3 regions of the Streptomyces sp. NPDC034670 genome follow, and region 3 is predicted to be linked to each of the others. Evidence: riboswitches for the same ligand, from Rfam matches in the RefSeq annotation. Region 3 holds a riboswitch; each other region holds the start of a gene.
The links. A riboswitch is a leader RNA that binds a small molecule or an ion and turns the genes downstream of it on or off. The one in region 3 is predicted to bind cyclic di-AMP.

Region 1 (6,385 bases), on a different contig from region 3:
GGAGCCCGCGCCCGCCGGCGCCGCACCGCACACCCCGGCGCCCTCGTGCGACCCGCAGCCACCGCCTTCGTGCGCGCCGCGGCCGCCGTCCTCGTGCGTGCCGCACCCACCGCCCGCGCGGTGTTCCGGCAGGGTCACCCGGTCGGTCCCCTCCACCTCGAACCCGGCGTCGGCGATCATCTCCAGGTCGGCCCTGCCCGCCTGGCCCTCACTGGTGAGGTAGTCGCCGAGGAAGATCGAGTTGGCCAGGTGGAGCGCGAGCGGCTGCATCGTGCGCAGGTGCACCTCACGGCCGCCCGCGATCCGCACCTCGACGTCCGGGCAGACGAACCGCACCATCGCCAGGATGCGCAGGCACCGCTGCGGGGTGAGGTGCCACTCCTCGGCGAGCGGGGTGCCCTCGAACGGGATCAGGAAGTTGACCGGGACCGAGTCCGGGTCCAGCTCGCGCAGCGCGAAGACCACGTCGACCAGGTCCTCGTCGCTCTCGCCCATGCCGGCGATCAGCCCGGAGCAGGCGGACAGGCCCGCCGCGTGCGCCCTCCGCACGGTGTCCACGCGGTCGGCGTAGGTGTGCGTGGTGGTGATATCCCCGTAGGTGGACTCGGAGGTGTTGAGGTTGTGGTTGTAGGCGTCCGCGCCCGCCTCGCGCAGCCGCTCCGCCTGGCCGTCGGAGAGCAGCCCGAGACAGGCGCACACCTCGACGCCCTCGTGCTGCTCCTTGATCGCCTTGATGGTGTCGGACACCCGGTCCACGTCGCGGTCGGTCGGACCGCGCCCGCTGGCCACCAGGCACACCCGCTTCGCGCCGCCCGCCAGTCCGGCGGCGGCGGCCTTCGACGCCTCGTCCGGCTTGAGCCAGGTGTACTTGAGGATGTCGGCCTTGGAGCCCAGCCGCTGGGAACAGTAGGAGCAGTCCTCCGGGCACAGGCCGGACTTGAGGTTGACCAGGTAGTTGAGTTTCACCCGGCGGCCGAACCAGTGCCGCCGCACCTTCCCGGCCGCGGCCACCACGTCGAGCAGGTCGTCGTCGGACGTCGCGAGGACGGCCAGTGCTTCCCCGCGGGTCGGCGTCTCGCGCCGCAGCCCCTTGTCCACCAGCGTGTTCAGCAGGTCCATGGGAGACGATCCTGTCCTACTCGGCCCGCCGGGCCAAGGAAGGTTCGTACAACAGTGGCGCTTCGAGGTGTGGGCATGGCCACACCGTGGCCCCGCGGCCGTCCCGCTAGGGTCGGTGCACCGACCGCGGAAGCACGGAGGACCCATGGCGTTCGGCTGGCTCGACGAACAGGCGGAGCTGCGCCGGCGCGCCGGACTGGTGCGGACCCTGCGCCCGCGGGCGGCCGGCGCGCCCCTCCTCGACCTGGCGAGCAACGACTACCTGGGCCTGGCCCGTCACCCCGAGGTCACCGAGGGCGCGGCACGGGCCGCGCGGACCTGGGGCGGCGGCGCGACCGGCTCACGGCTCGTCACCGGCACCACCGAGCTCCACGCCGAGCTGGAACGCGAACTGGCCGGTTTCTGCGGCTTCGAGGCGGCCCTGGTCTTCTCCTCCGGCTACGCGGCTAACCTCGCCGCGGTCACCGCGCTGGCCCCGCACGGCTCCCTGATCGTCTCCGACGCGGGCAACCACGCCTCGCTCATCGACGGCTGCCGACTGGCCCGCGGTACGGCGCAGGTCGCCGCGCACGCCGACCCCGACGCGGTGCGCAAGGCGCTGAGGGCGCACGACGGACCCGCCGTGGCGGTGTCCGACACGGTGTTCTCGGTGGACGGCGACGCCGCCCCGCTCGCCGCGCTGGCCGAGGCGTGCCGGGAGCACGGCGCGGGTCTGGTGCTCGACGACGCCCACGGCCTCGGCGTGCTGGGCGACGGCGGCCGGGGTGCCCCGCACGCGGCGGGACTCGCGGGCGCCGACGACGTCGTCGTGACGGTCACGCTGTCCAAGTCGCTCGGCAGCCAGGGCGGGGCGGTGCTCGGACCGGCCCGGGTGATCGAGCACCTGGTCAACGCGGCACGGACGTTCATCTTCGACACGGGGCTGGCCCCCGCGGCGGCGGGGGCGGCCCTCGCGGCGCTCCGGCTGCTGCGCCGCGAACCCGGGCGCGCGGCCCGGGCGGGCGAGGTGGCGCGCGAGCTGCACGCCCGGCTGACGGCCGCGGGCCTGGAGGCGGTCCGGCCGCACGCCGCGGTCGTCTCCGTGCGCGCTCCCTCCCCGGAGCAGGCCGTGCGGTGGGCGGCCGACTGCCGGGCGGCCGGTCTGTCCGTGGGCTGCTTCCGTCCTCCTTCCGTGCCCGACGGCATCTCACGGCTCAGACTGACCGCCCGCGCGGACCTGTCCGGGGCGGAGATCGAACGCGCTGTACGGGTGATCGGCGCAACGCGGCCATGAGTCGGCGTGGCACGGCCGTGCGTCGCCCGGTGGGAGGGTGATCGGTCGGATCGCCGGTCGGCCGGGTGACGAGTCGGGTCGGCCGGATCGGCCGGGTTCCGTCCGGTCCGGCCGGCCGTCCGGCGGTCAGCGGACGGCGGTCACGAACTCCGTCCAACTCCCGGGGGAGAAGAGCAGCACGGGCCCGGCCGGGGTCTTGGAGTCGCGCACGGCGAGCAGTCCGGCCCGGGGGCCGGAGGCCGGCCGGGCCGTCTCGACGCAGTTGTTCGCGCCCGTGCTGTAGCTGCTGCGCAGCCACCGCACACCGTGCAGGTCGGGAGCGGAGCGGGGGGTCCGAGGCGGTGCGGTCATCGTGCCTCCTTACGCGCCGGTGGCGGCACCGGCGATGAAGTCCAACGAGTCCTCGGGGGAAAGGGCGTGGATCGAAAGGGCCTCGAAGGCCTCCGAGTAGGCCCGGAGGTCTTCTTTCCGCTCCAGATGGAAGCTACTCGTCAAGTGGTCGAGAACCACCACGTCAAGATCAGAAGTGCGCGAAAATGAGAAAATAACGAAAGGGCCGGTGACGCCGATGTGTGCCCCCGCGGCGAACGGCAGGACCTGCAGCCGCACTTGGGGCAGCCGGGCCGCCTCGACCAGCTGCTCCAGCTGACGGGCCATCACATCGGGGCCCCCGACCTCCCGGCGCAGCACCGCCTCGTCCAGGACCGCGCTCAACTCCAGCGGGGGGTCCGCCCGCAGCACGTCCTGCCGGGCCAGACGCACCTCCACCAGGGCGTCCAGCCGCTCCTCCGAGGCACCCTCCAGCGCGGCCCGGGTCACCGCCCGCGCGTACTCCGGCGTCTGCAGCAGTCCGGGGACCACCGTGGTCTCCAGGGTGCGCATCGCGCTCGCCTGGGACTCCAGGCTGATGAAGTCCCGGTAGGTCGGCGGCAGTACGCCGCGGTAGGCGTGCCACCAGTGGTGCCGGCCGTCGCCGTCGCCGGAGCCCGAGAGCACCAGCAGCAGTTCCCGCAGCTGCGGATCGGTCACGCCGTAGGCGTCGAGCAGTAACCGGACGTCGGCCGGTTTCGCTCCGCTCGTGCCGGTCTCGATCCGGCTCACCTTCGACTGGTGCCAGCCCACCAGCCGGGCCGCCTCGCCGCTGGTGAACCCCGCCGAAGTGCGCAGCGTGCGCAGTTCGGCACCCAGTTTCCGGCGGCGCACCGCGGGACCGTGCTGCATGGACTCTCCCTACTCCTCCCGGGCCGCCCGGATACGGTCTTCCGTCGCAGGGTTCACCGCTTCGGGCGACAGATATATGCATATCTCGGTGGATCGCCGTCCCGCGCCGTGCGGTGATGGCACTCTGGCGGCGAAGCACCAGTGCGGGACCGTACTCGAACCATCCGCTCCGTGTCGGACTGCGGTCCCGTGGGAAAGGGACGACATCGCCATGGCAGACCACCTGGAAGCATCCATCACTCTGCCGAGCGATCCCGCCTCGGTCCGCGCCGCCCGCGCCCATGTGGTGGACGTGCTGGCGGAGTGGGGCATGCCCGCGGACGCGGACGTGTCCGACACCGTCCGGCTGATCGTCTCCGAACTCGCCACCAACGCCGTGCAGCACACCCTGGGGCAGTCGCCCACCTTCACCGTGGACATGGTCCTCCGGCGCGACGGGCGGCTGCACGTCGGTGTCACCGACAGCCACCCGCGTCTCCCCAGGCGACTGCCCGCCGCCGTCCAGCAGGACAACGGCCGCGGACTGGTCATCATCCGCTGTCTGACCGCGGAATGCGGGGGGAGGCTCAGGATCCGTCCCACGCGTGAGGGGGGCAAGACCGTCTCCGTCGAACTGCCGTGGGCCCTGCCCGCCGCCGCGGAACCCGCCGCGGAACCGGCCACGGCGGCGGGCCGGCAGGAGCCGTAGGGGCCGTCACGGCGCGGGGACGGCGGGCGGTGCGCCGGCGCGCCCGGACGGTCGGGGCCGCTTCGGCCGGGAAGCGGTCCCGCACGACGTGCGGCTCGGTGCCCTGCCGGAACGGCGAACGGTGCGGCGCGGCGGGCGCGGTGAGCGGCGCGGCGGCGAACACGGCCGGCAGCGGGGTGGTGGCGCGGGCGGCGGGTCGAAGCGCGGCGGGCGCGTCGAAGCGCGGGTGGGGGCGAGCGGCAGCGGGAGGCCAAGAGGGTGGGCGCGCCTGTCCGGGTGACCCGCGGTTCCCGGAACGGTCCGGCGAAGCGCGGCCGGTCCGTTGCCGCGGACTCCCGGTTCCGTGCGGTACGGGGGCGGTGCCGGCCGTACCGCGACGGACGACGGGCCGGGCCGTGTCACGCCCGGCGGGGGCGGCGGCGCGTCGGGGACGCCGCCGCCCCCGCGGGTCAGTTGACCCGGCCGTACGAGACGCTGCTGGTCCAGATCTTCTGCAGGCGCACCACGTCCCCGGTCTTCGGGGCGTGCCAGATCTTGCCGCCGCCGGCGTAGATGCCGACGTGGTAGACGCTGCGGCCCGAGTGGAAGAACACCAGGTCCCCGGCCTTGCGGTTCTTGGCGGAGATGTGGCGCGTCTTGTTGTACTGCTGGGCGGCGGTGCGCGGCAGTTGCTTGCCCGCCTTCTTGAACGCGTACAGGGTGAGCCCGGAGCAGTCGAACCGGTACGGTCCGGTGGCGCCCCACCGGTACGGCGATCCCTTCTTGGAAGCGGCGATGTTCAGAGCCTTGGTGGCCGTGGTCGCGGCTGCCGCCTCCGAGGCGGCACCCGGGACCACGATCGAGCCGCCCACGGCGGCCAGGGTGAGGGCCGAGGCCGTGCCGGCCCGGGCCATGAGAGACGGGACACGATTGAGCGCGGTCATGCGCAACCCTTCGTCAGCCGCCTGTGAAGGATGACCTGTCGGATTCGGGCTGGCGAAGTTGCCCGGCCGCACGAGTGCGGCTTCACCCCAAGGGCTGCTCGGAACAGGTGTTCCGGCGACCCGTCGTGCTCGGGTCCTCCACTCCTGCCGATCCACTCCTTGTCGACCGGTCATCCGGGCGGCGGCAGGACTCGGCGTCCGCCCGGATCGCCCCGCCGCGGCGGCGGGGTCTTGTCGTCAGTCACGGATCTTGTCCCACGGCAGGCCCGAAGTCCCAACGGGACAGGGGATTTGTGTTGTTACTCACCACTCACCCGTTCGGGTGGACACCCTCCTGTTCGGATTGCTGTCAAGGGTGCCGAAGGGCCCCGGACCAGCGTCGGAGCGCCCCATTCCGCCCGTCGGGCGCGCGTGTTGCGCAACTTCGGCGGCCCGGGAACAGCAGGTTCATCTCCGCCGGATGGGGGTACGCCGTTTGGTCCGTTCCGGCCCCGGTCCGGACGCGCCGCCGCCGGGGACGGCCGTCCGGACCGGTCCGGGGTCAACTGCCGGGGGACCGCGGCAGGGTGAGCCGGGCCGTGCGCCGTTCGCCGTCCAGGACCCGCAGTGCCCGGGCCAGCGTGGCGGAGTGCAGTTCGGTCTCGCCGCGCCGGTGCATCACGGTCAGCGCGTCGCGCAGCGCGACGGCCCTGCCGACCAGTGCCTGTGCGGCGCGCAGCCCGCGGTAGGTGTCACCGTCCGAGGCGGGGTTGATGCGGCCGAGCAGGTCGACGACCTCGAGGTAACGGTCGATCAGCTCGGCCTCCGCCCGGGTCAGGGCGGGCAGCGGGGGGAGTTCCGGCAGCACCGGGGGCTCACCTCGCTCCGGCGGCGGGGTGGGAGCCCTCGCGGTCGGACACGATCCGGTCCGCCAGGCCGTGGTCCACCGCCGCCCGTGCGTCGAGGACCGTGTCCCGCTCGATGTCCGACCGGACCTGCTCCGGGGTGCGGCCGGTGTACCGGACGAGCATGTCCTCCATCCGGGACCGGACGCGGGCCAGTTCCCCCGCCTGGACCGCGAGGTCGCTCGCCCGGCCCTCCAGCGGGCCGGGCGAGGCGGGCTGACGGAGCACCAGGCGGGAGCCCGGCAGGACACACCGCTTGCCCGGGGTGCCGGCGGCG
Region 2 (6,385 bases), on a different contig from region 3:
CGCAGGTGTCGTCGGCCAGCGCCCGGGAGAGCGCGGCGTGGAAGTCCGCCGCCGAGGCGGCGGTGGTGAGGTCCAGCGGGCGGTGCGGGCGCAGCCCCTCGGCGAGGCAGGCGTCGTAGGTGAGCAGGCCCAGGGACTCGGAGTTGCCGAGGATCGCCACCCGGGGTCCGGCCGGCAGGGGCTGGCGGGCGAGCAGCAGGCCCGCGTCGACCAGCTCGGTGATGGTGTCCACCCGGATCACCCCGGCCTGCCGCAGCAGCGCGGACACCGTCGCGTGCGGCAGCCGGGTCGCCCGTACGGCGTGCCCCCGGGGCCCGGATCCGTGGCGTGCGCCCTGGACCACGACCAGCGGCTTCGCCGCCGCGGTCCGGCGAGCGAGGCGGGTGAACTTGCGGGGGTTGCCGATGGACTCCAGGTACATGAGGACGACGTCGGTGTCGGGGTCCTCGTACCAGTACTGCAGGAGGTCGTTGCCGGAGACGTCGGCCCGGTTGCCGGAGGACACGAAGGTGGACACGCCGGTGACGCCGGTGACGCCCCCGCCGCGCCGGTGCAGGCGCGACAGCAGGGCGACGCCGATGGCGCCGGACTGGGCGAACAGCCCGATCCGGCCGGGGCGGGGCATCTCGGGGGCGAGCGAGGCGTTCAGCCGTACGCCGGGGGAGGTGTTGACGACGCCGAAGGAGTTCGGGCCGATGATCCGCATGCCGTACGTGCGCGCCTGCCGCACCAGGGCGCGCTGGCGCTCCCGGCCCTCGGGACCGGACTCGGCGTACCCGGCGGAGACGACCACGAGCCCCTGCACGCCGTGCTCGCCGCACTCGGCGACCACCTCGGGGACCCGCTCCGCGGGCACCGCGACGACCGCCAGGTCGACGGGCCCGTCGACGTCCCGCACCGAGCGGAAGGCGGGCACCCCGTCGAGTTCCTCCCGCCCGTCCGGGAGGGCGCCGTTCACGGCGTACAGGCGGCCGGTGAACCCGGCGTCCCGGATGTTGTCGAGGATGCTGCGTCCCACGCCGCCGGGGGTGCGGCCGGTGCCGATGACGGCCACCGCCCCGGGGGAGAGCAGCCGCTGCACGGAGCGCGCCTCGGCGCGCTGTTCGCGCGCGTACTGCACGGCCAGGGAGCGGTCGGTGGGTTCGAGGTCGAGCTCCAGGCGGACGACGCCGTCCTCGAAGCTGCGCTTCTGGGTGTACCCGGCGTCGGTGAACACCTTGATCATCTTGGTGTTGGCGGGCAGCACCTCGGCGGCGAACCGGCGGATGCCGCGCTCCCGCGCGACGGCGCCGATGTGTTCGAGCAGGGCGGAGGCGACGCCCCGGCCCTGGTGGGCGTCCTGCACGAGGAAGGCGACCTCGGCCTCGTCGGCCGGCGCGGAGGCGGGTGCCCCGTCGGCGCCGATCCGGTCGTACCGTACGGTGGCGATGAACTCGCCGCCCACGGTGGCGGCGAGTCCCACCCGGTCCACGAAGTCGTGGTGCGTGAAGCGGTGGACGTCCTTGGCGGACAGACGCGGGTAGGGCGCGAAGAAGCGGTAGTACTTCGACTCGTCCGAGACCTGCTCGTAGAAGCTGACCAGGCGCTCGGCGTCATCGACGGTGATGGGGCGGACGCGCGCGGTGCCGCCGTCGCGCAGCACCACGTCGGCTTCCCAGTGGGCGGGGTACTCGTGCCGGTCCGACGAGGTCTGCATGGGCCCCAGAGTACGGCTCGCGTACGGCGACGGCGCGAGGCAGTCTGTGGAGGGCGACGAGCCGGACCGAGGCCGCGGTCCGGAAGCCGCCCGGCAGCGGGAGCGGGTGCCGCTCCGGCCTGCTTCACGTTGTGGGAAACTGGTCTAGACAACCCTGAAGACTGAAGGGCAGCAACACATGGCTGAGCGCCGCGTCAACGTCGGCTGGGCCGAGGGCCTCCACGCCCGTCCCGCCTCCATCTTCGTCCGAGCCGCCACGGCCGCAGGCGTCCCGGTGACGATCGCCAAGGCCGGGGGCACCCCCGTCAACGCGGCCTCCATGCTGGCCGTCCTGGGTCTGGGCGCCCAGGGCGGCGAGGAGATCGTCCTCGCCTCCGACGCGGAGGGCGCGGACGCCGCCCTGGACCGTCTGGCGAAGCTGGTCTCCGAGGGTCTCGAGGAGCTCCCCGAGACCGTGTGACCGCGTGCCCGACAGCGGCGGAGCCGCGTCGTCCGTTCCGGACGGCGCGGCTCCGCCGTTTCCCTTCCCCGGACTTCCCCGGACCGACGGCCTCGTCCCCCGTGCCCGCTTTCCGCGCCCGCTTTCCGGTGAGGACCTCCCGAAAGCGCGACCACGGAAGAACCACGAGGAAAGCCTCGCGAATTCTCCGCGTTTCCGGAATGCGGCAGCGGGACACGTGCCCGCCGGCGCTTTTCCTTTGTATACGGCCCCCGTGTTAAGGGCGCGGTCCCGGCATGTTCACGGCATGTTGCGAGTTCCTCACACGGGCCACGCGGTCCACCCGGTCCGTCCGGGCGACGCCGAGGGCGGGGCGCAGACGGTGCGCACCCCGCGCGCGCTCGGCGTGCAGCGCCGTGACCGTCCGAGCGCGCTCGCCGTCGCCGCGCGCCACGGCGTCCACGATCGCGCCGTGCTCCGCCCAGTGCTCCACCGGGTCGGCGGGCCCCTCCACGGCGTACATCCAGGCGATCTTGTACCGCACCTGGGTCAGCGCCGACGCCAGCGCCGGGCTGCCGCAGGCCCGGACGAGCGTCTCGTGGAACCAGCCGCCCAGGGAGCGCAGGTCGTCGCTGTCGCCCCGGCGGGCGCGCTCCTGCCCCAGACGGACCAGGCCGCGCAACACCTTCACGTGGGCCTCGGTGCGGCGCTGGGCCGCGCGGAGGGCGCCGAGCGGCTCGAGGAGCAGACGCATCTCCAGCAGGTCGGCGGCCTCCTGCCCGGTGGGCTCCGCGACGCACGCGCCCGCGTGCCGCCGGGTCACCACGAACCCCTCGGCCTCCAGCGTGCGCAGGGCCTCCCGGACGGGGACGCGGGAGACGCCGTAACGGCGGGCGAGCACTTCCTCCGTGAGCCGGCTGCCGCGCCCGTGGACACCCGCGACGATGTCGTCCCGGATCGCCGTGCACACCGAGTGCGCGGGAATACGCATGAGCGACCTCCGGATTCATTCCCGTGAAACGCCGACGATCGACGTGCGTTCCGTGACTCTATTGCAATCGGCGGTAATTTCCGACGCCGGGCCGGAATCCATAGGTGTTTTTGGCGCTTTCGGTCAGCCCTTCCCCCCTGCGACGCCGAAAGCCCCGGCTCGGGAGCCGGGGCCGGAGAGCGGGGCGGGCGCCGCGCCGGAGCGGACGCGCGTCAGAGGTTCACGCCGTGCGCGCGGAGGTAGGCGACGGGGTCCAGGTCGGAGCCGTACTCGGCGGTGGTGCGGACCTCGAAGTGCAGATGCGCGCCCGTGACGTTGCCGGTGGCGCCGGACAGGCCGATCCGCTGCCCCGGGGTGACCTGCTGCCCCACCGAGACGCCGACGGACGACAGGTGGGCGTACTGGGTGTAGGTGCCGTCGTGCATCCGGATGACGACCTGGTTGCCGTACGCGCCGCCCCAGCCGGCCTCCACGACGGTGCCCGCGCCGACCGCCTGGACGGGGGTGCCGCTCGCGGCGTGGAAGTCCACGCCCGTGTGGCTGCCGGAGGACCAGACGGCGCCACCGCTCTTGTAGCCGGTCGAGACGTAGGAGCCGGCGATCGGGGAGACGAAGGCGGTGAGGCGCTCGCGCTCGGCCTCCCGCGCGGCGCGTTCCCGCTCCGCCCGGGCCTCCTCGGCCGCCTTCTCGCGCGCGGCCTCCTCGGCCGCCTTCCGCGCGGCGGTCTCGGCGGCCTCCCGGGCGGCCTCGTGCTGGGCGGCCGCCTGGGCGTCGACCTGGTCGGCGACCTGGTCGCCCAGGGTGATGACGGGGGTGAGGCCGGTCTGCGCGGCGACGGGTTCGGCGGCGAGCGCGGGGGCCCCGAGGGAGCCGACGACGCCGGTGGTGGTGAGAGCCGCGACGCCCGCCGCGCGGGCGGTGCCGCGCTCGGTCCTGCGGGGACGGCGGTGCTTCCCGGTGGCGCGGGTGAACGCCATGTACAGGCTGGTCCTTTCCTTCCCTCTCGCCTACCGGGTTAGCTGACGGGTTCGGAGCAGGAAGGTCTCCTACGGACCCCCTCGCGACACGCGCGGGCGTCCGATTCACCCCAGGGACTGCAGAGACTGCGTGCGGGCCCCCGGCTCCCCTGGCTCGCGCCGTACGGGGACTCGGCGATGGCTGTCCGGTGCCGCGGGTGCGGCGCACTGCCCGACGAACAGCCCGGAAGACGCTAAGCGGGCGGGCCGTCGATTCCCAAACGGAACCCGGATTCTGTAGCGCATCCCACAGGGCAGACGGGCCGTCTCCACCCCAATCCGGGCATGGGCGGGCCCTGGTGACGTACCCGCCACCAGGGCCTCGCCCGTACGCGTCCCGCGCGGCCCGCTACTCGGCGCTCACCACGGCGACGTCACCGATCCCGAGGGCCTCCACGGGCGCCTTGATCTGCGCCGCGTCGCCGACGAGCACGGTCACCAGGCGGTCCACCGGGAAGGCGTTGACGACCGCGGCGGTCGCCTCCACGGTGCCGGTCGCGGCGAGCTGCCGGTACAGCTCGGCCTGGTAGTCGTCGGGCAGGTGCTGCTCGACCTGGTCGGCCAGGGTGCTCGCGACGGCCGCGGCGGTCTCGTACTTGAGCGGTGCCACGCCCACCAGGTTCTGCACGGCGACGTCCCGCTCGGCGTCGGTGAGTCCCTCCGCGGCGAGCGTGCGCAGCACCGTCCACAGGTCCTGCAGGGCGGGCCCGGTGTTCGGGGTGTCGACGGAGCCGCTGATGGCGAGCATCGCGGCGCCGGTGGCCCCTTCCGGGGAGGAGGGCGCGGTGGACCGGAGGACCTGCCCGAAGGCCCGGACGCCGTAGGTGTAGCCCTTCTCCTCGCGCAGGACGCGGTCCAGGCGGGAGGTGAGGGTGCCGCCGAGGCAGTACGTGCCGAGCACCTGCGCGGGCCACACGCGGTCGTGCCGGTCCGGGCCGATCCGGCCGATCAGCAGCTGCGTCTGGACGGCGCCCGGGCGGTCCACGATCACGACCCGGCCGGTGTCGTCCGCGACCACCGGCGGAACGGGCCGGGGCCGGGCCGGGGAGCCCGTCCAGGAGCCGAGGGTGTCGCCGAGCAGCGCGTCCAGGTCGACCCCGGTGAGGTCGCCGACGACCACCGCGGTCGTCGTGGCGGGACGGACGTGCTTCTCGTAGAAGGCGCGCACGGCCGTGGAGTCGATGCCGGCGACCGTCTCCTCGGTGCCCTGACGCGGACGCGACATGCGCGAACTCGCCGGGAACAGTTCCTTGGAGAGTTCCTTGGCGGCCCGGCGGGCGGGGCTGGCCAGCTCGTGCGGGATCTCGTCGAGGCGGTTGCGGACCAGCCGCTCGACCTCGCCGTCCGCGAACGCGGGCGCCCGCAGGGCGTCGGCGACCAGCCCGAGCCCCTTGGCGAGCCGCGAGGCGGGGACCTCGAGGCTCAGCCGGACACCGGGGTGGTCGGCGTGCACGTCCAGGGTGGCGCCGCACCGCTCCAGCTCGGCGGCGAACTCCTCGGCGGAGTGCTTGTCGGTGCCCTCGGAGAAGGCCCGCGCCATGATCGTGGCGACACCGTCCAGTCCGGTCGGCTCGGCCTCGAGCGGCGCGTCGAGGAGCACCTCGACGGCGACGACTTGCTGGCCCGGGCGGTGGCAGTGCAGGACGGTCACGCCGTTGTCGAGCGTGCCGCGCTCGGGGGCCGGGAAGGCCCAGGGCCTCGCCTCGCCCGCCTGCGGCCGGGGGTGGAAGTCCATCGTGGCGAGCTCGGTCACTTCGCCGCCTCCTCGGTCTCGTCGGCGCCGGCGGCTGCGGCGGCTTCCTCTGCGTCCTGTGCTTCGGGGGCGACGGGCTCGTAGACGAGCACCGCGCGGTTGTCGGGGCGCAGGCGGGCCTCGGCGACCTCCCGCACCTCCTCCGCCGTCACCTCGAGGACCCGCTGGACGGCGGTCAGGGCGAGCTGCGGGTCACCGAACAGGACGGCGTACCGGCACAGTTCGTCGGCGCGGCCCGCGACCGTGCCGAGGCGGTCCAGCCACTCGCGCTCCAACTGGGCCTGGGCGCGCTCCATCTCCTCGGCCGTGGGGCCCTCCTCGGCGAACCGGGCGAGCTCCTCGTCGATCGCGGCCTCGATCACCGGCACCTCCACGTCGCCGGACGTCTTCACGTCCAGCCACCCGAGGGAGGGCGCCCCGGCCAGCCGCAGCAGGCCGAATCCGGCCGCCACCGCCGTGCGGTCCCGCCGCACGAGCCGGTTGTGGAGCC
Region 3 (6,385 bases):
GGCGGTCTCGGTCTCGTCGTCCTTACGCATTGCGGGCCAAGCGTAGCCGCCCACCGGGCGGTCGGCGCCCGGCCCGACTCCTCCACCGGGGCGGACCCGCCGCTCGCCCGCCCGGCCCCACCGCGCCGCACGGGCACGAGGGTCGGGGCGGCGTCTCCTCCCCCACCACGACGGGACGCGCGCCCGGTCCGGACGCGGGTCCGCCCGTCCGGACCGGGCGCGGACGCCCCGCCCGTCGGTTCTCCCCGTCCCCGCCGTGCCGTGAGGTCCCGGAACCCTACTGGTCCCGGCCGGCCGCCTTCACGAGCGCGTCCTTGGTGACGGCGCCCGCGTAGACCTTGCCGTCCTCGGTGATCAGGGCGTTGACCAGGCGGGTGCTGAACACCGTGCCCGTGCCGAACTCGCCCTCGACCCGGTCGCCGAGCGAGTCGAGGAAGCCGCCGAGGTCACCGCCGGTCTCACCGGCCCCGCCGGCCGGCAGGCCCTCGCCGCCGGTGTCGAGGACCGCGACGGAGTTCCAGCCCTCGCCGAGCACCGTCAGCCCGTCGAGGCCCTTGGCCAGGTCCCCCTCGGACTTCGGGGGGATCCGGGACTCCCCGGAGCGCCCCCGGTCCCGGTCGAGTCCGCCGTCCTCGGTCACCTCGGCGCCCTCGGGCGGGGTGAAGTCGAAGGTCGACGCGGCCGGCCGGTCGAAGCTGACCTTGGTGAAGCCGACGTCCACGACGGCCGCGCCGCCGCTCGACGGGGTGAGCGTGAACTTCAGCGGCATCCCCGTCCCGTGGTCGACCGCGATGCTGATCGCACCGATCGTGGAGCCGGACTGCCTGGGCTTGACGACCAGCCGGTACGCGTCCCGGCCGGCCACCTGGGCGGTGCCGTCGACCGTCACGGACGTGGTGTCGTCGACCGCCTTCAGGACCTCCTCGGCGAAGTCCTTCGGGGTCGCCGGGGGCTGCGACCGCTTCCCGCGGGCCTCGCCGGAGTCGTCGACGGTGGCGTGGTAGACCTCGTTGGACCCGCTGTCGTAGCCCCAGACGTCCTTGCCGTTGTGGATCAGGCTGTACTCGGCGGCGTCCCCCAGCAGCGACACCTTCTGCCGGTCCGGGCCGTCGGCCGCGATCCGCAGCGTGTGCGTGCCGGACGCCAGTTCGGTGAGCCTGGCGGACGGGTCGGCCGCGGAGCCGCCGTCCCCGCCCGGCCCCGTCGCTGCGGACGCGAGGCCGCCCGCCAGTCCGCCGAGGTCCGGCAGACCGAGGTCCGTGGTGATCTTCACGGTGCCGGAGAGCTGCTCGACGTCCGACTGCGCGATCTTCTCGATGAGCTGCGCGGCGGTGATCTCCGGCAGGTCGGGGTCGCCGGAGTCGGCGAGCGCGGGGACGAGCCCGATGGTCGCGGCCGCCACGCCCATCACCGTGACCGGAACCACGTACCGCGCGGCCCTGCGCCGTCCGGCGCGCGGTTCGCCGGCCTCCTCCGCGGTCGTCGTGTCGTCGGATGCGTACGGTGCCATGTGTGCCCTACCTCCGTGGTCGGCGGCGGCTTCCGTCTCGTGTCCTCGCACCAGTCTCCCCCTGAGCCGCCATTCTCACCCGAATCGGTGAGGAGTGGTGATGTCCGTCGTGGTCCATCCGACCAAATCCGGCAGGCGGATACGTCAACCCGCGGGCTCAACTCCGCGTACTGCTGCGGTATGACACGGCGGGCGGTTCGCTCCACCCGACCACTAGGGGTCGTGGGCCGGGGGGGTGACGGAGGAACGGGTCCGGCCCTGCCGCCACCGGCGGCTCAGCCCGCCCGGTGCACCACCGCGTCGCACAGCTCCACCAGCGCCGTCTTCGCGTCGCACTCCGGCAGCGGGGTCAGCGCCGCGCGGGCCTCCTCGGCGTAGCGCACGGTGTCCCGGCGGGCCTGCTCCAGGGCCGGGTGGGCGCGCAGCAGGCGCAGCGCCTCGGCGTGCCGGGCGTCGTCGGTGAGGTCGGAGTCGAGCAGCTCGCACAGGGCGATGTCCTCGGCCAGCCCCAGCCGGGCCGCCCGCTCGCGCAGCCGCAGCACGGGCAGGGTGGCGATGCCCTCGCGCAGGTCCGTGCCGGGGGTCTTGCCGGACTCGTGGGAGTCGGAGGCGATGTCCAGGACGTCGTCGGCGAGCTGGAAGGCGACGCCGAGCCGCTCGCCGTACTGGGTGAGCACGTGCACGACCGTCTCGTCGGCGCCGGCCATCATCGCGCCGAACCGGCAGGAGACCGCGACCAGCGAGCCGGTCTTGCCGCCGAGCACGTCCAGGTAGTGGTCGACCGGGTCCCGGCCGTCCTGCGGCCCCGCGGTCTCCAGGATCTGCCCGGTGACCAGCCGCTCGAACGCCTCGGCCTGCACCCGCACCGCCTCCGGGCCGAGGTCGGCCAGGATGTGCGAGGCCCGCGCGAAGAGGAAGTCACCGGTGAGGACCGCGACGGAGTTGCCCCAGCGGGCGTTCGCACTGGCGACCCCGCGCCGCACCTCGGCCTCGTCCATGACGTCGTCGTGGTACAGCGTGGCCAGGTGGGTCAGCTCCACGACCACGGCCGACGGCACGACGCCGGGCGCGTAGGGGTCGCCGAACTGGGCGGAGAGCATCACGAGCAACGGGCGGAACCGCTTGCCGCCGGCCCGCACCAGGTGCTGGGCGGCCTCCGTGATGAAGGGCACCCCGCTCTTGGTGGCCTCGAGCAGCCCCTCCTCGACAGCCGTCATTCCGGCCTGGACATCGGCTTCCAGAGCCTGGTCCCGCACGCTCAGCCCGAACGGCCCGACGACGGTCACGAGGGGTCTCCTGTCTGCTGGTGTCTGGTGGCGGTTACACGGTTTGTCGATAGGTCGCTGCCCTCACTCGAGTCAGCGTATCCGGTCACGTTTCGATCACCGGCAGCACCCGGGCTTACGGGACGGGCGGCACGGGACCGGAGCTGTCCGGTTTCCGACCGTTTGATCACCACGGACATTCATCACGTTTCCCGGGTGCGGCGATCCGCGCCCGGACCGTGCCTCGGGCCGCATTCCGGGCCGTGCTCCGGGCCACATTCCGGGCCGCCCCCCGCCCCCGTCCGCCCCTCCCACCATCCTGCCGCCCCCGCTGTCCGATTTGCCGTAATTAGCAAGCGAATTCCCCTTGGCGTGAAATGCGATGCGACCGTCCGGCCCGTGAGGTCGGTCACGCGCCGCACGCCCCTCCGCCGCTCCGACGGAACCGGTGATTCCCCTTTTCCCGCAACCGAGTTGGCCCCCCGTGCCGGCAAAGGATCAAGTGTCCCAAAACGCCCACAGCAAGATCAAACGGCCCTATCCGTGATGTCCGCACTTGTTTCCGGCATCCGCTCTCGCATACGTTCCCGGCCTGTCGGGCGGACGCCGAATCCTGCCGCCGCCCGCACCCATCGACGACGAACTCACTCACGCACGGCAGGAGCGGGGGACCCAGGTAAGCCGCCGGACCGGCACACGCCGGAACGGCTCGGGGTGAAGCCGTGCCCGCAAGGGCGCGGCCGGGCACTCTCCCGCCCGAACCCGACAGCTCACCTCGCAGGCGTAGGAGAGGAATCCAGTCATGCCTGCAACCGGTCAGCTCCGCCGTTCCGGCCGCCGCCACCTCGCCCGCTCCCTCGCCGTCGCCGGCGTCGCCGCGATCACCCTCCCGCTGTTCGGCGCGACCAGCGCCTCCGCGGCCACCGCGCCGTCCGACCCGGCCGCCGCCGCCTCCACGACGACGTACGCGAACAACCTCGACGGCTGGATCCGCGAGGCGCTGGCGATCATGGAGCAGAACGGCATCCCGGGCACCTACGAGGGCATCCACCGCAACATCATGCGCGAGTCCTCCGGCAACCCGAACGCCGTCAACAACTGGGACTCCAACGCCGCCAAGGGCACCCCGTCGAAGGGCCTGCTGCAGGTCATCGACCCGACCTTCGCCGCGTACCACGTGCCCGGCACCGCCTTCGACCCGTACGACCCGGTCGCGAACATCGCGGCGGCCTGCAACTACGCCGCCGACCGCTACGGCTCGATCGACAACGTCTTCGGCGCGTACTGAACCGTCCGCTGACGGCCGAGCACGGCCGCCCCGCCGAACAGTCGCTCGAGGACGACGGCCACGCCGTCGTCCTCGTTCGACGCGGTGACCTCGTCGGCCACCGCCTTCAGTTCGGGGTGGGCGTCGGCCATGGCGACGCCGTGGGCCGCCCAGGCGAACATGGGGACGTCGTTCGGCATGTCGCCGAAGGCGATCGTCCGCTCCGGGCCCAGCCCCAGGTGCGCGGCGGCCAGCGCCAGCCCGGTCGCCTTGGTGACCCCGCGCGGCTGGAGCTCCACGGTCCCCGGCCCCGACATGGTGACCGTGGCCAGGGAACCGACCACCGAGCGGGCCGCCGCCGCCAGCGCGTCGTCGGACAGGTCGGGGTGGCGCAGCAGCACCTTGCTGATCGGCCGGTCCCACAGCTCGCTCCGCCGCCCGACCCGCACGGCGGGGAGCGTGGGGTGCGGCATCACGTAGCCGGGCTCGATCAGGGTCAGCCCGTCGACGCCGTCCTGGTCGACCGCGGCGTACACCTCGCCCACCTCGGCCTCGACCTTGCCGAGCGCGGTCTCCGCCAGTTCCCGGTCCAGCGTGACCGACCACAGCAGCCGGTCCGCGCCGGCGTCGTACACCTGCGCGCCCTGTCCGCACACCGCGAGCCCCGTGCCGCCGAGCTCGTCCAGGAGCGGCCGCACCCTGGGGGCCGGGCGTCCCGTCACCACCAGGTGCCGGGCGCCGGCCCGCGCCACCCGCGCGAGCGCGGCGAGGGACCGGTCGGAAAGGGTGTCGTCGCTGCGCAGCAGCGTCCCGTCCAGATCGGTGGCGACGAGTGAGAACGCGGGGGGTGCGGCCATGATCAGAGAATACGGACAGCGCGCCCGCTCGATTCACCACACCCCGGGCCGCCCGCGTCCCGCCCTCCCCGCGCCCCCGCCGTCCGGCGCCCGCCCCCTACCGTCCACGCTCCCCGGGGCGGTACCTTCCAGGTGTCCGGGGGGGACTTGATCGGGGGGTCAGGTGAGCAGTGGACGCGTGCGCGTGCTGGGGCCCGAGGAGCTCGGCGAGGGGGAGCGGGAGCGCTGGCGGGAACTGCGCGCCGCGGCGGACGCGCCGCGCAGCCCCTTCATGGAACCGGAGTTCACCGTCGCCGTGGGCCGGGTGCGGCCCCGGGCCGGGGTCGCGGTGCTGTACCACGGGGCGGAACCGGCGGGTTTCCTGCCGTACGAGCGGGGGCCGCTGGGACAGGGCCGGGCGATCGGGCTCGGGGTGTCGGACTGCCAGGGCGCGGTCCTCGCTCCCGGCCACGGCCTGGAGGCGGGCGCACTGCTGCGGGCCTGCTCGGTGTCGAGCTTCGCCTTCGACAACCTGGAGGCCGGCCAGGAGCTGTTCGTGCCGTACGCGGCCGAGGAGCACGCCACCTACGTCATCGACGTGGGGAAGGGCTACGGGACCTACGAGTCGGTGCTGCGCGGCCGGTCGCCGAAGTTCCTGAGGACCACCCTCGCCAAGGAGCGCAGGCTCGGCCGCCAGGTGGGGCCCGTGCGGTTCGTCTTCGACGAGCGCGACCCGGCCGCCCTGCGGACGCTGATGGCCTGGAAGTCGGCGCAGTACCGCAGGACCGGGCGGCGGGACCGGTTCGCGCGGGAGTGGATCTCCCGGCTCGTGGGCCGCCTCGCCGGGACCCGGGCCCCGCAGTGCACGGGCACGCTGTCGGTCCTGTACGCCGGCGGCCGTCCCGTCGCCGCGCACTTCGGCCTGCGCTCGGCCTCCGTGCTGGCCTGCTGGTTCCCGGCGTACGACCCGGAGTTCGCGAAGTACTCGCCCGGACTGGTGCTGCACCTGCGGATGGCCGAGGCCGCGGCGGCCGAGGGCGTCGGCCTGCTCGACCTGGGGCGCGGCCCGGCCGCGTACAAGGACTCGCTGAGGACCGGCGGACTCGCCGTCCACGAGGGGGTGGCCACGCGTCCGGGGGCGGGTGCCGCACTGTACCGGCTGAGCCGCGAGCCCGCGCGCCGCGCGCACGGCTTCGTCCGCGACCGCCCGCGCCTCGCGTCGCTGGCGTCGCGGGCCCTGAAGGGCGCGGCACGGCTGCGCCGGGTGTGAGGAGGGGGAGGACCCGTGTTCCGCATGTTCCGGGGAACAGGTGCGCAGGCGCGTGCGCGGGAGGAGATACGGCGGTTCCTGGCCATCGGCGCGGTGCAGGTCGCCGAACTGGACCTGGCCGGCGGCGAGGCCGCCCTCAGACCCGGGCCGGGCAGTCCCCCGGTGACCCACGGCGAGGTGTTCCTCCTGGTCAGACGGGAGGGCCGGCCGGTGGGCACCCTGCTGGCGCGGGTGCCG

Region 1: it holds a riboswitch for cyclic di-AMP, as region 3 does, so the genes downstream of both, ACZ56B_RS11110 (C40 family peptidase) here and ACZ56B_RS10055 (transglycosylase SLT domain-containing protein) in region 3, are expected to answer to the same signal.
Region 2: it holds a riboswitch for cyclic di-AMP, as region 3 does, so the genes downstream of both, ACZ56B_RS04950 (M23 family metallopeptidase) here and ACZ56B_RS10055 (transglycosylase SLT domain-containing protein) in region 3, are expected to answer to the same signal.

Annotation. Positions count from the first base shown of each region.
Region 1 is NZ_JBVITR010000011.1:77,530-83,914, forward strand. It holds gene bioB (biotin synthase BioB) at 1-1,119, opposite strand, end outside; gene ACZ56B_RS11090 (8-amino-7-oxononanoate synthase) at 1,265-2,392, shown strand; gene ACZ56B_RS11095 (DUF397 domain-containing protein) at 2,519-2,743, opposite strand; gene ACZ56B_RS11100 (helix-turn-helix domain-containing protein) at 2,753-3,613, opposite strand; gene ACZ56B_RS11105 (ATP-binding protein) at 3,825-4,301, shown strand; gene ACZ56B_RS11110 (C40 family peptidase) at 4,751-5,224, opposite strand; cyclic di-AMP (ydaO/yuaA leader) riboswitch at 5,228-5,415, opposite strand; gene ACZ56B_RS11115 (hypothetical protein) at 5,766-6,071, opposite strand; gene ACZ56B_RS11120 (ATP-dependent Clp protease proteolytic subunit) at 6,079-6,385, opposite strand, start outside.
Region 2 is NZ_JBVITR010000004.1:240,153-246,537, forward strand. It holds gene ACZ56B_RS04935 (bifunctional acetate--CoA ligase family protein/GNAT family N-acetyltransferase) at 1-1,696, opposite strand, end outside; gene ACZ56B_RS04940 (HPr family phosphocarrier protein) at 1,875-2,156, shown strand; gene ACZ56B_RS04945 (GntR family transcriptional regulator) at 2,413-3,126, opposite strand; gene ACZ56B_RS04950 (M23 family metallopeptidase) at 3,339-4,103, opposite strand; cyclic di-AMP (ydaO/yuaA leader) riboswitch at 4,116-4,290, opposite strand; gene ACZ56B_RS04955 (M16 family metallopeptidase) at 4,492-5,895, opposite strand; gene ACZ56B_RS04960 (M16 family metallopeptidase) at 5,892-6,385, opposite strand, start outside.
Region 3 is NZ_JBVITR010000010.1:21,687-28,071, forward strand. It holds gene ACZ56B_RS10040 (MarR family winged helix-turn-helix transcriptional regulator) at 1-30, opposite strand, end outside; gene ACZ56B_RS10045 (LolA family protein) at 278-1,510, opposite strand; gene ACZ56B_RS10050 (polyprenyl synthetase family protein) at 1,786-2,796, opposite strand; cyclic di-AMP (ydaO/yuaA leader) riboswitch at 3,411-3,574, shown strand; gene ACZ56B_RS10055 (transglycosylase SLT domain-containing protein) at 3,578-4,063, shown strand; gene ACZ56B_RS10060 (HAD family hydrolase) at 4,027-4,899, opposite strand; gene ACZ56B_RS10065 (GNAT family N-acetyltransferase) at 5,063-6,148, shown strand; gene ACZ56B_RS10070 (glycosyltransferase family 2 protein) at 6,173-6,385, shown strand, end outside.